Regions from separate parts of the Mesorhizobium sp. 43Arga genome, predicted to be linked through region 2. Evidence: riboswitches for the same ligand, from Rfam matches in the RefSeq annotation. Region 2 holds a riboswitch; the other holds the start of a gene.

Region 1 (7,639 bases), on a different contig from region 2:
CAGTCACGCTTCGTCACCCAGCGCCGCGAACCCGACGAGGTGAAGGTGCTGTCGGGTTTCGTCCTCGACGAGGACGGCGAGACGATGATCACCACCGGCACGCCGGTCTCGATGCTGATCGAGAATGTCGACCAGCGTTCGAAGGACTATGGCGAGATTGCCCGCCAATACCGGCCGGGCCATGCCGACTACACCTATGACGTCAAATACGGCATCCGCGACTATCGCGGCGGTGGCCGCTCCTCGGCCCGCGAGACCGCGGCCAGGGTCGCCGCCGGCGCGCTCGCCCGTAAGGTAGTGCCCGGCTTGGTGGTGCGCGGCGCGCTAGTCTCGATGGGCGAAAAATCGATCGACCGCGCCAACTGGAACTGGAATTTCATCGGCGATGCGGAAAATCCGTTCTTCACGCCCGATCCCGCTTCGGTTCCCGCTTTCACGCAGTATCTGGACGGTATCCGCAAGGCCGGATCCTCGGTCGGCGCGGTGATCGAGATCGTCGCCGACGGCGTTCCGCCGGGGCTTGGTGCGCCGATCTATGCCAAGCTCGATCAGGACATTGCGTCGGGCCTGATGTCGATCAACGCCGTCAAGGGCGTCGAGATCGGCAATGGTTTCGAGGCCGCGCGCATCACCGGCGAACAGAATGCCGACGAGATGCGCATCGGCAATGACGGCAAGCCGGTATTCCTGTCCAACAATGCCGGCGGCATCCTTGGCGGCATCTCGACCGGCCAAGCGATCGTGGCCCGCTTCGCCGTCAAGCCGACCTCATCGATCCTGACGCCACGAAAATCGATCGACAAGGACGGCAACGACGTCGAGGTGATGACCAAGGGCCGCCACGACCCCTGCGTCGGCATCCGCGCCGTGCCGATCGGCGAGGCGATGGTTGCCTGCGCCATTGCCGATCACTATTTGCGCCATAGGGGACAGACGGGGAAGGGAATAGGCAGTAGGGAATAGGCCGTAGGCCGCCCGAAACAGCCTTTTTTCTTCGCCTACTGCCTACTGCCTTATTCCTGCGAGCGAAGCGAGCCGCCCATGCCTTACGACCAGAAGAAGATTGTCGAAGCCATCCGCGCTTTCGAACGCGGCGAGATCGTCGTCGTCATGGATGATGACGGGCGCGAGAACGAGGGCGACCTGATCGTCGCCGCCGTTCACTGCACGCCGGAAAAGATGGCCTTCATTGTGCGCAACACCTCGGGCATCGTCTGCACGCCGATGCCGCGCGAGGAGGCCAAGCGGCTCAACCTGCAGCCGATGGTCGCCGACAATGATTCGGCCCACACCACAGCCTTCACCGTCAGCGTCGATTTCAAGCATGGCACGACGACAGGCATTTCGGCCGACGACCGCACGCTTACCGTGCGCAACCTCGCCAACGGCAATGTCGGCGCCTCCGATTTCGTCCGTCCGGGTCACATCTTTCCGCTGATCGCGCGCGAAGGCGGCGTGCTGATGCGTTCGGGCCATACCGAAGCGGCGGTCGATCTCTGCAAGCTCGCAGGCCTGCCGCCGATCGGCGTCATTTCCGAACTGGTCAATGACGACGGCACCGTCAAGCGCGGTCCGCAGGTGCAGGCTTTCGCCGAAGAGCATGGCCTGAAACAAGTATCGGTCGCCGACCTCATCGCCTATCGCCAACGCAAGGAAACGCTGGTCGAGCGCGTCGCCTGCTCCGATATCGATACGCTGGGCGGCAAGGCGCAGGTCTTCACCTACACGCTGCCCTGGGACACCATGCATCACGTCGCTGTCGTCTTCGGCGATATACGCGACGGCGAGGATGTGCCGGTTCGGCTGCATTCCGAGGATGTGGTGACCGATGTCTTCGGTACCAGCCATCGCCTGGACGGCATCATGAAGGCGATGGGCGAACGCAAGCGTGGCGTCATCGTCTATCTCAGAGAGGGGTCGGTCGGCGTCGCGCATCAGGAACGCAAGCGCCCGCTGAGCGGCGACCGCGAGGATCATGAAGAGGCCCGCCGGCGCGAGAATGAATGGCGCGAAATCGGCCTCGGCGCTCAGATCCTGAAGGATCTCGGCATTTCCTCGATCAACCTGATCGCCTCGCGCGAGCGCCATTATGTCGGCCTCGAAGGGTTTGGCATCCACATCGCCAAGACCGAGATCCTCTGAAGGGGTAACCGACCCCTTTGCCGGGAGATGGCGGCATGAACGCGTCATTGCCTTTGAGCCAGCGCGGTGGACGGCTTTTGCTGCGACGGCCAACGGAGGCGGATCTGGATTTCCTGGTCGATCTCTTTTCGCGCCATGAACTTGTCGCCCATCGCCCCGACCCCGTCGCGGATACACCCCAGCAGAGCGCCGCCAGGCTGGCGCGTGACATCGGCCATTGGGACAAGCATGGCTTCGGCCGCTGGGCGGTCGAGGCCGACGGCAAGCTGGTCGGCTTCGGCGGCGTCACCGTATCGGCGGATTTCGACGGCATGAACCTGTCCTACCATCTTCACCCCCAGAGCTGGGGACATGGCTATGCCACCGAATTGGTCAGGGCCGGGCTGCACGCCGCGTTCGGCTCCCTGCATGCCGACCGGGTCATTGGCCTCGTCCGCGCCGCCAACCCGGCATCGCGGCGGGTGCTGGAGAAATGCGGCTTCGCCTTCGAGCGGGAGGTGATGTTGCATGGCGCGCCGACAATGCTTTTCGCGTTGCCACGACTGCACTGGATGCGTATTTCCGATCCTGCCGCATAGGGCGGCACGCCCGGCCCTAGCAGAGGCCGAGCTATTCCACGGGGACGGCTGCTGCTTCGCATCCGTCCAAGTCGCATTTATGGGTGGCCAGGATGCGCTGGCCGAGCAGCACGGTGGCGAGCGCGATCGTGCCTGATGCCACCGAGACCCAGAACCCGTTCTGGGCGCCGAACGCATCCACCACGGCGCCGGCGGCGAAGGAGCCCAGCGCCATGCCGATGCCGATCCCGGTGGTCACCCAGGTGATGCCCTCGGTCAGCATCGCTTCGGGCACATGCCGTTCGATCAGGCCGAAGGCCGTGATGAAGGTCGGCGAGATCGCCACGCCGCTGATGAAGACAGTCAGTGCCAGAAGCGGCACGCTGTTGGCGGTGAGCGGCAGCAAGGTGCCGAGCGCGACAAGCGCGACCGCGATGGCAAGCTGGCGTTGCAGTGGTGCTTTCAGATTGAGCGCGCCGACAATGATGCCGAGCACGAACGACCCCAGCGCGTAGACACCGATGACGAGGCTGGCGGCGCCGGGCTGGCCGAGTTCTTTGGTGATCGCCACCGTGCTCACTTCCGTCGTCGCGAAGGTGGCACCGATGAAGATCAGGGCAAAGGTGATGATCTGCACTGGCCGCAGGCGGATCGCCGAGCTGGTCGAGCCATGGTCCACCGGGCGCACTAGCGGCTCGGTCGATCTCTGCAGGATGAACGCGGTCGAGCCCAGAGCGAGGAACAGTGTGCTTGCCAGCATGCCCGCTTCGGGGAACAGGGCCGCACTCAGGCCGACCGACAGCGATGCCCCGGCGATATAGACCAGTTCATCCGCCGCCGATTCGAAGGCGAAGGCGGTGTTCATTTCGGGGCGGCCCCGGAAGAGTTCGGTCCAGCGCGCGCGCACCATGGCCGGCATGCTGGGCATGGCCGCTGCCAGCAGCGCCGACACGAACAGCGTCCAGACCGGCCAGTCCCGATTGGCGGCCGCAACCAGCGTGATGAAGGCGAGCACGGAGATGATCGTCGTGGGCACGACGATCCGCGTCTGGCCAAGGCGATCGACCAGTCTTGATATCTGCGGCGCCAGGAAAGCGTTGGCCAGCGCGAATGCCGCGGAGACAGCGCCGGCCAGCCAATATTCGCCGCGCGTCTGCGACAGCATCGCCACGATGCCGATCGGCGCCATGGCGATGGGGAGGCGGGCCATGAAGCCGGCGGCTGCAAAGCCCTTGGCTCCTGGGGCGCGGAAAATTTCCGAATAGGGGTTTTGCATGGGGTTCCTCGACAAAGGCCGGTTCGACAATTACATACGAAGCGTATGAGAACTAGATAGGGCATACGTGACGTATGTCAATTGGCATACGAAGCGTATGTGAATAGGACCAGACGGAAATGCACAGACCCCGCAAGGAAATGATCGCCGAGACGCGCGCCAAGCTGATCGCCGCCGCCCGCCAGGCCTTTGGCACGATCGGTTATGCCGAAGCGTCGATGGATGATTTCACGGCATCGGCCGGGCTGACGCGCGGCGCCCTCTATCACCACTTCGGCGACAAGAAGGGGCTGCTGGAGGCCGTTATCGCCGAAATCGACGGCGAGATGGCGGCCCGGGTGAATGAGGTCGCGTCGAGAGCGCCGACCCGCTGGCAGCACTTCGTCGACGAATGCACGACCTATATCGAAATGGCGCTGGAGCCGGAAATCCAGCGCATCATGTTCCGCGACGGTCCGGCCGTGCTGGGCGATCCGGCACAATGGCCGAATGCCAATGCCTGCGTCGGTTCAATGACCGATCATCTGACCGCACTGCAGGGGGAAGGGGTGGTCGTCCCGAGCGTCGACCCCGAGACCGCCGCGCGGCTGATCAACGGGGCGAGCAGCCAGGCGGCGCAGCGGATCGCCAATTCGAACGACCCCGAAGCGACGTCGAAGATCGTCGTTGCGGCGTTCAAGCAACTGCTCGAGGGACTGCTCAGAAAACCAGCTTTGCAATAGAACTAAATCCTCGTTGGGCGCCCCGCTGATCACAGCCCGCGATTGACAATCGCGAGGCTGAGCGCATCCTTCCCAGCCATCTCTGAGGGGAGATTCGGGCATGTGGGATTTCGATATCGGCAGGTCGGTGTCCATCATGATGCGGACCTGGCCCTTCATTGTCTTTCGCATGATCATCTATTTCGGCATCACGCTGGCCTATATCGTGGCGACCGGCACCGGTGCGTCGGTCGGCTACGGCGTCGGCCATATCTCCACCGATCCTGACGGGCCGATGTCTTTTGCCCTTTGGGGCGGCGTGGTCGGCTTCGGCGTCGTTTCGATCGCCGTCTATTGGATCCGCGAATACATTCTCTACGTCGTCAAGGCCGGCCATATCGCCGTTATGGTCCATCTGATCGACGGCCGGGATGTCCCCGACGGCCAGAACCAGATCGCCTATGCCAGGCAGGTCGTGACCGAGCGTTTCGCCGAGGCCAACATCCTTTTCGTCGTCGACCAACTGGTCAAGGGCGCCATCCGCGCCATCACCGGCCTGCTCGGCGGCATTGCCGCCTTCCTGCCCATTCCGGGCCTGAGCGGCCTGGTCTCCTTCATCAACACGGTGATCCGCCTGTCGCTGACCTATGTCGACGAGATCATCCTCGGCTACAACATCCGCATCAATTCGTCCTCGCCCTTCGAGACGGCGCGCCAAGGCGTGGTGCTCTATGCCCAGAACGGCAAGACCATGGTCAAGAATGCGGTCTGGCTGGCGGTCATCATGTGGGGCGTGTCCTTCGTCATCTTCTTGGCTATGCTGGCTCCGGCCGGCGCCATTCTCTTCATCATGCCCGGACAACTCGCCGGCTGGGCCTTCGTGCTCGCCATCGTCTTCGCCTGGGCCTTCAAGGCGGCCTTCATCGAGCCCTTCGCCATCGCTTGCCTGATGCAGGTCTATTTCAAGACCATCGCCGGCCAGGTGCCTGACCCCGCCTGGGATATCAGACTGGCCGAGGCGTCGTCGAAGTTCCGGGAATTGAAGGACAAGGCGCTGGCCTCCTTTGGTGGCTCGCGCTGGGGCACGGCTGGCGCGACGCGCTGATCAGCCGGGCATGTGGTCGTCGGCGCGGCATCGGAGGCGTTGAGGCGCGCCACCGCTGACTTGAGCGGCGCCTCACCTTGCCCGCAAAAAGTCTCGCTCATGATCAGTTCGGGCAGCGGCAGCCGCCGGCCCCAGCCGTGTGTTTCAAGGTCGGGTTTGGGTGCGAACTCGGAAACCCGGCCGACGCAGAGATAGGCGATCGGCGTCACGTGCTCGGGAATGGACAGCAGGCTCTTCAACGCTTGGGGCTCGATGATGCTGACCCAGCCGACCCCGACGCCTTCGGCGCGCGCGGCCAGCCAGAAATTCTGCACCGCGCAGACCGCGCTGTAGAGATCCATCTCCGGATTGTGCCAGCGTCCCAGCGGCGAGTTTTTTGAGCGCTCGCGGTCGCAGGTGATGCAGATGTTGAGGGCGCTTTCGCAGATGCCTTCAAGCTTGAGCTTGCGGTAGAGCGCCTGTCTTTCCACTTCGATTTCAGGCAATTCCTGTTCGCGCGCGGCCAGGAACAGGTCGCGCACATCAGCCCGCCGCGCGGCGTCGCGGATGACGATGAAATTCCACGGCTGCATGAAGCCGACCGACGGTGCGTGGTGAGCGGCAAGCAGAAGCCGCGCCAGCACCGCGTCATCGAGCGCGTCGGGCAGGAAATGGCTGCGCACGTCGCGCCGCGTGAACATGGCGCGATAGACCGCGTCACGCGCCATCTGGTCAAATCCGTCGCCCATAGGAGCGGTCATGTGTTCCGGCATCGCTCGTCCCCTTGCGATTGCAATAGTTTCACACCGCCAGAGCGTACTTTGTGCGTCCGAGTGGACGCACGTGGCTCTGATGCCAGCCGCCTGACCATGCGGATGACGATGCCTGCCAGGCCGGTCTTCTGGCTCGGGATCAACCCGCGTCCGGTGCCTTCCCGTCATCGACAGTGGCATATACCGGCGCGGTCCCCCTCACAGCGTTGGGCACGCCACGGAGTTCAACCGTGTTCCCGATTCTCCCGCTTGCGGCGGGCACCAGGCAGTGACGGCGACCTTACGCCGAAGCCGCGGCTGCGCCAATCCCCGCAGCGACGCCAATGGACGCAGGCGCGATTTTCCCCAGTCATCAAGCTGCAATGCATGGCCATCGCTGCACCGGGGCACTAGATAGGGAGCATGACAACCCGTCTCTACACGCATCCGATCTTCCTTGAGCACATCACGCCGCCCGGTCACCCCGAGCGGCCGGACCGCCTGCGCGCCATCGAGCGCGTACTTGATGACGAGGCCTTTGCCGCGCTCGATCGCGTCAAGGCGCCGGAGGGCGACGAGGCCACCATCCTCTACGCCCACCCCGCCGATTTCGTCGCCCGTGTGCGAGCCGCGATTCCCGAAGAGGGCATTGCCCGCATCGATGCCGACACCACCGCCAGCCCGAAGAGCTGGCAGGCGGTGATCGCCGCGATCGGCGCCGCCAACGCCGCCGTCGACGACGTCTTTGCCGGCCGTGCCGACAATGTCTTCGTCGCCGCCCGGCCGCCCGGCCACCATGCCGAAAAGGCCACCGCCATGGGCTTCTGCTTCTTCAACACGGCGGCGATCGCTGCGCGCTATGCGCAGAACAAGCATGGCGCCGAGCGTGTCGCGGTCGTCGACTGGGATGTGCATCACGGCAACGGCACGCAGGATATCTTCTGGGACGATCCCTCGGTGCTCTATTGCTCGACGCACCAGATGCCACTTTATCCCGGCACCGGCGCGAAGAACGAGACCGGCGCCGGCAACATTGTCAACGCGCCTTTGGCGCCGCAGACCGGCAGCGAGGTGTTTCGCGATGCCTTCCTGTCGCGCGTGCTGCCGGCGCTCGACAATTTCGCGCC
Region 2 (7,639 bases):
ACGACGGCCGCCTCACCGAAAACACACGCTGCGCCTACCCGCTCGACTTCATCCCCAATGCCTCGAAGACCGGGCGCGCCAATCATCCCAAAAACATCATCATGCTGACCGCCGACGCTTTCGGCGTGATGCCGCCGATCGCGCGGCTGACCCCGGCGCAGGCGATGTATCATTTCCTCTCCGGCTACACGGCCAAGGTGGCCGGAACCGAAAAGGGCGTCACCGAACCCGAAGCGACGTTCTCGACCTGCTTCGGCGCTCCATTCATGCCGCGCCATCCCTCCGAATATGGCAATCTGCTGCGCGAGCTCATCGCCAGCCACGACGCCGATTGCTGGCTGGTCAACACCGGCTGGACCGGTGGCGCTTACGGCACCGGCAAGCGCATGCCGATCAAGGCGACGCGTGCTCTGCTTGCCGCCGCGCTCGACGGATCGCTGAAGACAGGCGAATTCCGCACCGATGCAAATTTCGGCTTCAAGGTGCCGGTGGCGGTGCCTGGCGTCGACAGTGCCATTCTCGATCCGCGCTCGACCTGGGCCGACAAGCCTGCCTATGACCGCCAGGCGGCAAGGCTGGTCGGCATGTTCGCCGTCAATTTCGAGAAATTCGAGCCGCATGTCGATGCAACCGTCATGGGCGCGGCGCCCCGCATGCAGGAAGCGGCGGAGTAACAGCCCGGATCGCTCGGCATCATTGCCGCTCGGCACCCTTGATGGCCCGGTTTCGATCGGGCCTTTTCTTTTTCATGCCGCCGCGCCATGACTGCGGCATGCCGATCGACGACAACATCATCATTGCGGACGAAGCCGTGATCCATCCGGGCGACCTGCACGAGGATTTCATCCGCTCGTCAGGCCCCGGTGGCCAGAACGTCAACAAGGTGGCGACCGCCGTGCAACTGCGCTTCGACGCGGCCAACGCGGCCGGCCTGTCGGAACGCGTGCGTGCCCGCACGATCAAGCTTGCCGGCCAGCGCGCCACCAAGGACGGCGTCATCGTCATCGAGGCCGGGCGCTTCCGCACCCAGGAGCAGAACCGGGCGGACGCCCGGGCGAGGCTCACGGCGCTTGTCGCCAAGGCCGCCGAACCGCCGCCGCCGCCCCGCAAGAAGACCAGGCCCTCGAAAGGCGCGGTCGAGCGGCGGCTGAAGAGCAAGGCCGGACGCGGCACGATCAAGAAGCTGCGCGGCCGCGTCGGCGACGACTGATCCGTCTGCCGGAGCGTTTTCGGGTCGTTGTCAGCACCTCCATGTGGCATTCTTCAAGGTCAACGCAGCAACCGGATTGTCAACCGACCTCATGCTCGTTCTGCCCAAAGGCGTTCGCCACATGCCGGCCTATCTCTCGCGCGCCATCCAGGACGCGCTGGTCGAGGATGTGCGAAGCATCGTCCAGCAGGCTCCGCTGTTCGTGCCGGCCATGCCGCGCACCGGCAAGGAGATGAGCGTGCGCATGACCAATTGCGGCCCGCTCGGCTGGGTCACCGACAAGGAGCGCGGCTATCGCTACCAGCCGACGCATCCGTTGACCGGAGAGCCATGGCCGCCGATCCCGGAGGGGCTGCTCGAGCTTTGGCGGCAGGTGTCGGGCTATCCGAATCCGCCGGAGGCCTGCCTCATCAATTTCTACACGGCGGACGCGAAGATGGGCCTGCACCAGGACCGCGACGAGGCCGATTTCTCGGCGCCTGTCGTCTCCGTCTCGCTTGGTGACGATTGCCTGTTCCGGGTCGGCCAGACGACGCGCGAGGGCGCCACCAAGTCGTTCAGGCTGAAGAGCGGCGACGTCGTCGTGCTTGGAGGCGAGGGCCGTCTCGCCTTCCACGGCGTCGACCGCATCTATCCCTCGACCTCGGCGCTGCTCAAGAATGGCGGCAGGATCAATCTGACGCTGCGGCGGGTGACGAAGCCGCACGAGAACGCCTCATAAGCCGATCTTGATGCAAGTCCCAATCGAGGCTGCCAGGTGGAGCGCCACGGCATCGCCATCGCGCCCGCAATTTCGGGATCCGTGGGGCGCGAGCGGGTTACGCCTCGATTTCGAGAGCCGAAAGCGGCTTCGAGCAACAGGCAAGGATGAAGCCGTCATCGATCTCGTGATCGAGGATGCCGCCATTGTGGCTCATCTCGACGGCACCGGAGACTTTCTTCACCTTGCAGGTTCCGCATAGGCCGAATTCGCAGGCAGCGGGGATCCGCACGCCAGAGGCGCGCGCCGTCTGCAGCACTGTCTGGCCGGCGACGCACTCGGCATCGACACCCGAAAGCGCGAAGCGGATCGGCGTTGCTTCGACGGGAACGGCCACGCCGTCTTCCCCGGGCGCTGCGAACGGTGCCGGGATTTCCTCCACCGCGGGTGCGGCGAAGCTCTCCTGGTGATACTTCGTCATGTCGAAGCCGGCGGCGTCCAGCATGCCGCGCACGGCGCGCATGAAAGGGTCCGGCCCGCAGCAGAAGATCTCGCGTTCGCGGAAATCGGGCGCCAGCAGCGGCAGCCGGATCGCGTCAATGCGGCCCATATGGCCGTACCAGCCCTCGCGGCTCGATCGCTCCTCGATCATGAAGCCGAGCGACAGGCCCGGCATATGGCCGCCGAGCAGTTCGAGCTCCTTGCGGAAGATGATCTCTTCCGGGCGCCGCGCGCAATTGACGAAGCCGACATCGGTCCATGGCGCGCAATCGTTCAGCCAGCGCAGCATCGACATCATCGGCGTCACACCGGAACCGGCCGAGATGAACAGATATTTGGCGGCCGGGTGGCTGTGCAGGGAAAAGTCGCCGTTCGGTCCATAGGCCTTGACGTGCGAACCGGGCACAAGGTGATCGAACATCCAGCGTGTGCCGATGCTGCCTGCCTGCGCCTTCACCGTCACCGCGATCGAGAACGGCCGCGACGGCGACGACGACAGCGTATAGGTGCGCATCAGCGGCCCATCCGGCGTCGGCAGTTCCAGCGTCACGAACTGGCCCGGCTTATAGCGGAACCAGGTCTGGTTGTCGGAGCGGAAGGTGAAGGTCTTGACGTCAGGCGCCTCGTCGCTGACGCCGATCACTTCCAGCACCTGCAGCCTGTCGTTCCAGGGCGCCATCTGGTCGAGATGGCGATAGAGGCCAAGATCCGTCATCGCATTCATCCCTCTTGTCCTTTCATTTTGCGCATGGCGTCATCCCAAAACCGCGGAACACTTTTGGGCGCCATGCGCTAGGCAACGCTGCGCAGGGCCGGCCGGCCGTCGTCGGCAAGACGCGGACCGATGAAGCGGGCGTACCAGTCGACGAACTGGATCACACCGCCCTCGTGCAGCTCCGAATAAGGGCCGGGTTCATAGGCCGGCGACAGGATGCCGAAAGCGTTTTCCTCGACGATGCGGCGGTCCTGGTCGTTGGTCTCGGTCCAGACATGGGTGAGTTCGGCAAGATCGTAGTCGACGCCCTCGATCGCATCCTTGTGCACCAGCCATTTGGTCGTCACCGCGGTTTCCGTGGCGCTGATCGGCAGCACGCGGAAGGTGACGGCATGGTCGATCAGGATATGGTTCCAGGTCGTCGGGTAATGATAGTGCATCAACGTGCCGATGCGGTCGGCCGAGACGCTGTCGGACAGGTTCTTCTTCACCGCCCGCTTGCCCGTCATCGTGTAGCTGACCGCGTCGCGCAGCAGCGGCGCGCGGGTGGCGCGGTATTGTCCAGCCGGGTCGATGCGGAACTTGCTCGGCAGGCCTGCCGCCTCGCATTTGGCCCAGTGTGCCAGCATCTCCGGATCGCTGTCGGCGCCTTGCACGCCGGTCACCGTCGGGGCTTCCGGGAAGGTCTTGCAAAGCTCTGGATGGTTGCCGGCGCAATGGTAGCACTCGCGGTTGTTTTCCCAGACGAGCTTCCAGTTGCCCTTCTCGACGATGGTGCTCTCGAAGGCGATCTTTGCTTCGCTGAGCCGGTGCGGCTTGAGATAGGGTTCGATCATCGCCCGCATCGGTGCGAAGTCGGCGGGTTCCTTGGCCAGGCAGATGAAGATATAGCCAGCCACGCTTTCGCAGGCGACCGGCTTCAGGCCGAACTGGCTCTTGTCGAAACCTTCGGCCATCTGGCGGGCAAACAGCAGCCTTCCGTCCAACTCATAGGTCCACTGGTGATAGGGGCAGACCAGTTTGGCGGCCATGCCCTTGTCGGTGTTGCAGACGCGGCTGCCGCGATGGCGGCAGGAATTGTGGAAGGCGTTGATCCTGCCCTGCTGATCGCGCACCAGCACGACCGGATAGTCGCCGATTTGCACGGTGATGAAGCTGCCGGGCTTGGGCAGTTCGCAATCATGGCCAATGAACAGCCAGTCGCGATACCAGATCAGCTCCATGTCGAGCTTGAAGAAGTCGGGATCGGTGTAGAAGGGCTGCTCGAGCGAGAAGCCCTCTCTGCGGCTGTTCAAGAGCCTCAGCATATCGTTGCGCGCGTCCATGTCCTGTCCTCTTCGTTCAAGGACTGACTATGGTGGTGATTGAGGAAGGATCGGCCACGCGCCGGCGAGCGCCGGGCATGCAGCATCCGCCTCTTGACCGCCCACCGCGATCAGTCGAGTTCAAATTCTCGGGCTGGTTTCCGGGCTCTGGAGTGTCCTTGCGGACGGTCGCGACACCTTCCCAGGCTTTCGCCCAGTGGTCTCCCGTTGCGACTTGAACTCCACCACCGTTGCGGGGGCAGCGCCGGACTTTGACCGGCTTCCCAATTCTCCGCCTCGTCGTCACGAAGCGGCACCTGAGATGACATGATCTAATCACGACGGCGTTTGCGACATCGGCATGAAAGCGACATCGCATCCATGTGGCGCGACACGCATGCGCAACGATCAGGTCACGGACAGCCGTCACGAAAATCGATTGTACCGACCGTCAAAATCGACCCGGAAAGGGAGCAAAAAAGGTTAACGGTTTCGAAAAGTGACTATTAGCAGATTCTAAAATCGAACCGAACGGTTCGTTTCTGTTGACGGTGCGTGCAGGAGGGTGTGAACGCTGGGCCTCCGATACAGTCTGTGATCTTGCGGCTGGTTTTAACTAAACAACTGATATCAGTAGGAAAAATGTTTGACTTGGGAGCCCCTGGCACAATTTCAAGTGGTGGATTCTTGGTCCACACGGAACAACTTCGTGATTGGAAACGGCGATCTGGCTTTCCCACATCGAGGCAGTCCGAACGACGCGATTTCAATCCCAAGACACGCCGCTAGACGGACGGAAAAAATACTGGAGTACTAAAAATGAAAAAGATTGTTTTCACTGCCGCCGCCCTTCTGGCCATTTCCGGCAGCGCCTTCGCTGGTAGCGACCACTATGGTTCGAATGCCCCTGCAGCCACTGCTGCCGTCGACAGCTCGTACACCGCTTCGACCAAGAAGTCGGAACCGGCTGCTCAGACGCCTGCCCAGGGCGCCGATCGCAACCTCTTCGGCAACAACTAACAACAGGTGCCGGCTAATGGCAGGCTCTTCGCCCGCCGCTCTGGCCGACTCTGAGAAATTCAGGAGACCAACATGAACAAGATCATCCTTGCTGCGGCCGCCGTCCTGGCCATTTCCGGCAGCGCTTTCGCGGGCAGCGACAATTTTGGCTCCGACGGCGCCAACCAGCCGACCGCTACGGTCGACCATTCCTACACAGCTTCGGTCGACAAGTCGGCTCCGGCCACCCAGGTGCCTGCTCAGCAGGGCGCTGACCGCAACCTCTTCGGCAGGTAATGCCGGTTTACAGGAATGGCGGCTCGCCCGGCCATTCCTGCGAAATCCAGAAATTCAGGAGACTAACATGAACAAGATCATCCTTGCTGCCGCCGCCGTTCTGGCCATCTCCGGCAGCGCCTTCGCTGGCAGCGACAATTTTGGCTCAAAAGGCGCCAACCAGCCGGCCGTAACTTCGCCCTCCGTAACTTCGATTGACAACTCGCGTACGGCTTCGATCCGCGAGAACGGCTCGCCTGTCTACAAGCTGCTCAATTCGTCGGGCGACGTGCAGAAGTCAGCTCCTCAGGGTAGCGACCGGAACCTCTTCGGCCGTTAACAGCCGAAGCTGACTTTCCAAAAAAAGCGGCGGGCCTGGCCCGCCGCTTTTTTTGTCGCCTTGACCCGTTAGCGCTGGCGGCCTCAGGCCGCTTTTGCTTCCGGCCTTTGCAGCGCGAAGGAATGTCCGTCGGCATCGAAGATATGCAGGTCCTCGGCGTTGGCGCTCAGCCGCAATGCCGAACCGCGTTTGACCTCGACATTGCCCGGCAGTTTGGTCACCAGCGGCAGGTCGGCGCGGCCGATGTCGACATAAACCAGCTGAACCTCGCCGAGCTGCTCGATATAATCGACCGTTCCCTCGAACAGATAGTCCGCGCCGCTGGCGATCATCAGGTCTTCCGGCCGCACGCCGAAACTGACCGCCGCGCCCTTGGCCGAGGCGGGCGTCGTGATCGGCACCGTCGCCTTGCGGCCGCCGACATGGTTGACGACGGTCGGGTTGCCGGTCTTGTCGATGGTTGCCGGCAGGATGTTCATGGCCGGCGAGCCGATGAACTGGGCGACGAACAGATTGCCGGGTTTCTTGTAAAGGTCCATTGGCGTGCCGACCTGTTCGACATGGCCATCCTTCAGCACCACGATGCGGTCGGCCAGCGTCATCGCCTCGACCTGGTCGTGGGTGACATAGATCATCGTCGTGTTGGGCATCGATTCCTTGAGCTTGGCGATCTCGATGCGGGTCGCGACGCGCAGTGCGGCGTCAAGGTTCGACAGCGGCTCATCGAACAGGAACACTTTAGGATTGCGCACGATGGCGCGGCCGATGGCGACACGCTGGCGCTGGCCCCCCGACATCGCCTTGGGCAGCCGGTCGAGATATTTGGTTAGCTGCAGGATTTCCGCGGCCTGGCGCACGCGGCGGTCGATCTCGGCCTTGTTTTCCTTGCCGATCTTCATCGAGAACGCCATGTTGTCGTAGACCGTCATATGCGGATAGAGCGCGTAGGACTGGAACACCATGGCGATGCCGCGCTTGGACGGCGGCACATCGTTGACCACTTCGCCATCGATCTTGAGCTCGCCTGACGTGATTTCCTCGAGCCCGGCGATCGAGCGCAGCAAGGTCGACTTGCCGCAGCCCGATGGACCGACGAAGACGATGAACTCGCCCGATTTGATATCGAGGTCGATGCCGTGGAGAATGTTGAGATTGCCGTAGGACTTCTTCACTTGCCTCAAATTGACATCGGCCATTGGTTTCCTCCCAGTGATTTCGCAAAAATTCAGTCGATGCGCCCGAACCAGGCGCCATAGCCGCCAAGCTCGACCGAACCGGGGTTCGCCTGACCGGAAAACCCGTGTCCCGGCAAAGGTTGCAGGGATCGCCTGCCAAGGTCAACCTTGGCCGGCTTGGCGCCGAGGTTGAAGACGCAGACAACCTGCTCATTGCCGGCGCGGCGCGTGAAGGCGACGGTGTCGCCCTCGCTCTCGATGAAGGTGATGTCGCCCTTGGCCAGCGCCGGGTGGGCGCGGCGGAAGCTCAGGAAGCGCCGATAGTGCTCGAGCAGTGAAGCCTGGTCGCCTTGCTGGACATCGACCGCCTGCGCCAGATGTTTTGCCGGCACCGGCAGCCAGGGCTTGGCCTGGGAGAA

What was found. A riboswitch is a leader RNA that binds a small molecule or an ion and turns the genes downstream of it on or off. The one in region 2 is predicted to bind cobalamin.
Region 1: linked by a shared signal. The riboswitch ahead of bluB (5,6-dimethylbenzimidazole synthase) and the one ahead of ACWGS8_RS19675 (aromatic ring-hydroxylating oxygenase subunit alpha) in region 2 are both predicted to bind cobalamin.

Annotation. Positions count from the first base shown of each region.
Region 1 covers NZ_JBSKBO010000004.1:284,893-292,531, forward strand. Annotated here, with positions in the region: gene aroC (chorismate synthase) at 1-963, shown strand, start outside; gene ribB (3,4-dihydroxy-2-butanone-4-phosphate synthase) at 1,042-2,142, shown strand; gene ACWGS8_RS17010 (GNAT family N-acetyltransferase) at 2,178-2,720, shown strand; gene ACWGS8_RS17015 (MFS transporter) at 2,752-3,975, opposite strand; gene ACWGS8_RS17020 (TetR/AcrR family transcriptional regulator) at 4,095-4,697, shown strand; gene ACWGS8_RS17025 (hypothetical protein) at 4,798-5,781, shown strand; partial or broken gene bluB (5,6-dimethylbenzimidazole synthase) at 5,874-6,533, opposite strand; cobalamin riboswitch at 6,635-6,814, opposite strand; gene ACWGS8_RS17035 (histone deacetylase family protein) at 6,936-7,639, shown strand, end outside.
Region 2 covers NZ_JBSKBO010000005.1:299,660-307,298, forward strand. Annotated here, with positions in the region: gene ACWGS8_RS19655 (phosphoenolpyruvate carboxykinase) at 1-674, shown strand, start outside; gene arfB (alternative ribosome rescue aminoacyl-tRNA hydrolase ArfB) at 773-1,210, shown strand; gene ACWGS8_RS19665 (alpha-ketoglutarate-dependent dioxygenase AlkB family protein) at 1,302-1,931, shown strand; gene ACWGS8_RS19670 (2Fe-2S iron-sulfur cluster-binding protein) at 2,029-3,126, opposite strand; gene ACWGS8_RS19675 (aromatic ring-hydroxylating oxygenase subunit alpha) at 3,204-4,451, opposite strand; cobalamin riboswitch at 4,566-4,766, opposite strand; gene ACWGS8_RS19680 (DUF680 domain-containing protein) at 5,250-5,450, shown strand; gene ACWGS8_RS19685 (DUF680 domain-containing protein) at 5,523-5,726, shown strand; gene ACWGS8_RS19690 (DUF680 domain-containing protein) at 5,794-6,045, shown strand; gene ACWGS8_RS19695 (ABC transporter ATP-binding protein) at 6,129-7,241, opposite strand; gene bglA (beta-galactosidase BglA) at 7,271-7,639, opposite strand, start outside.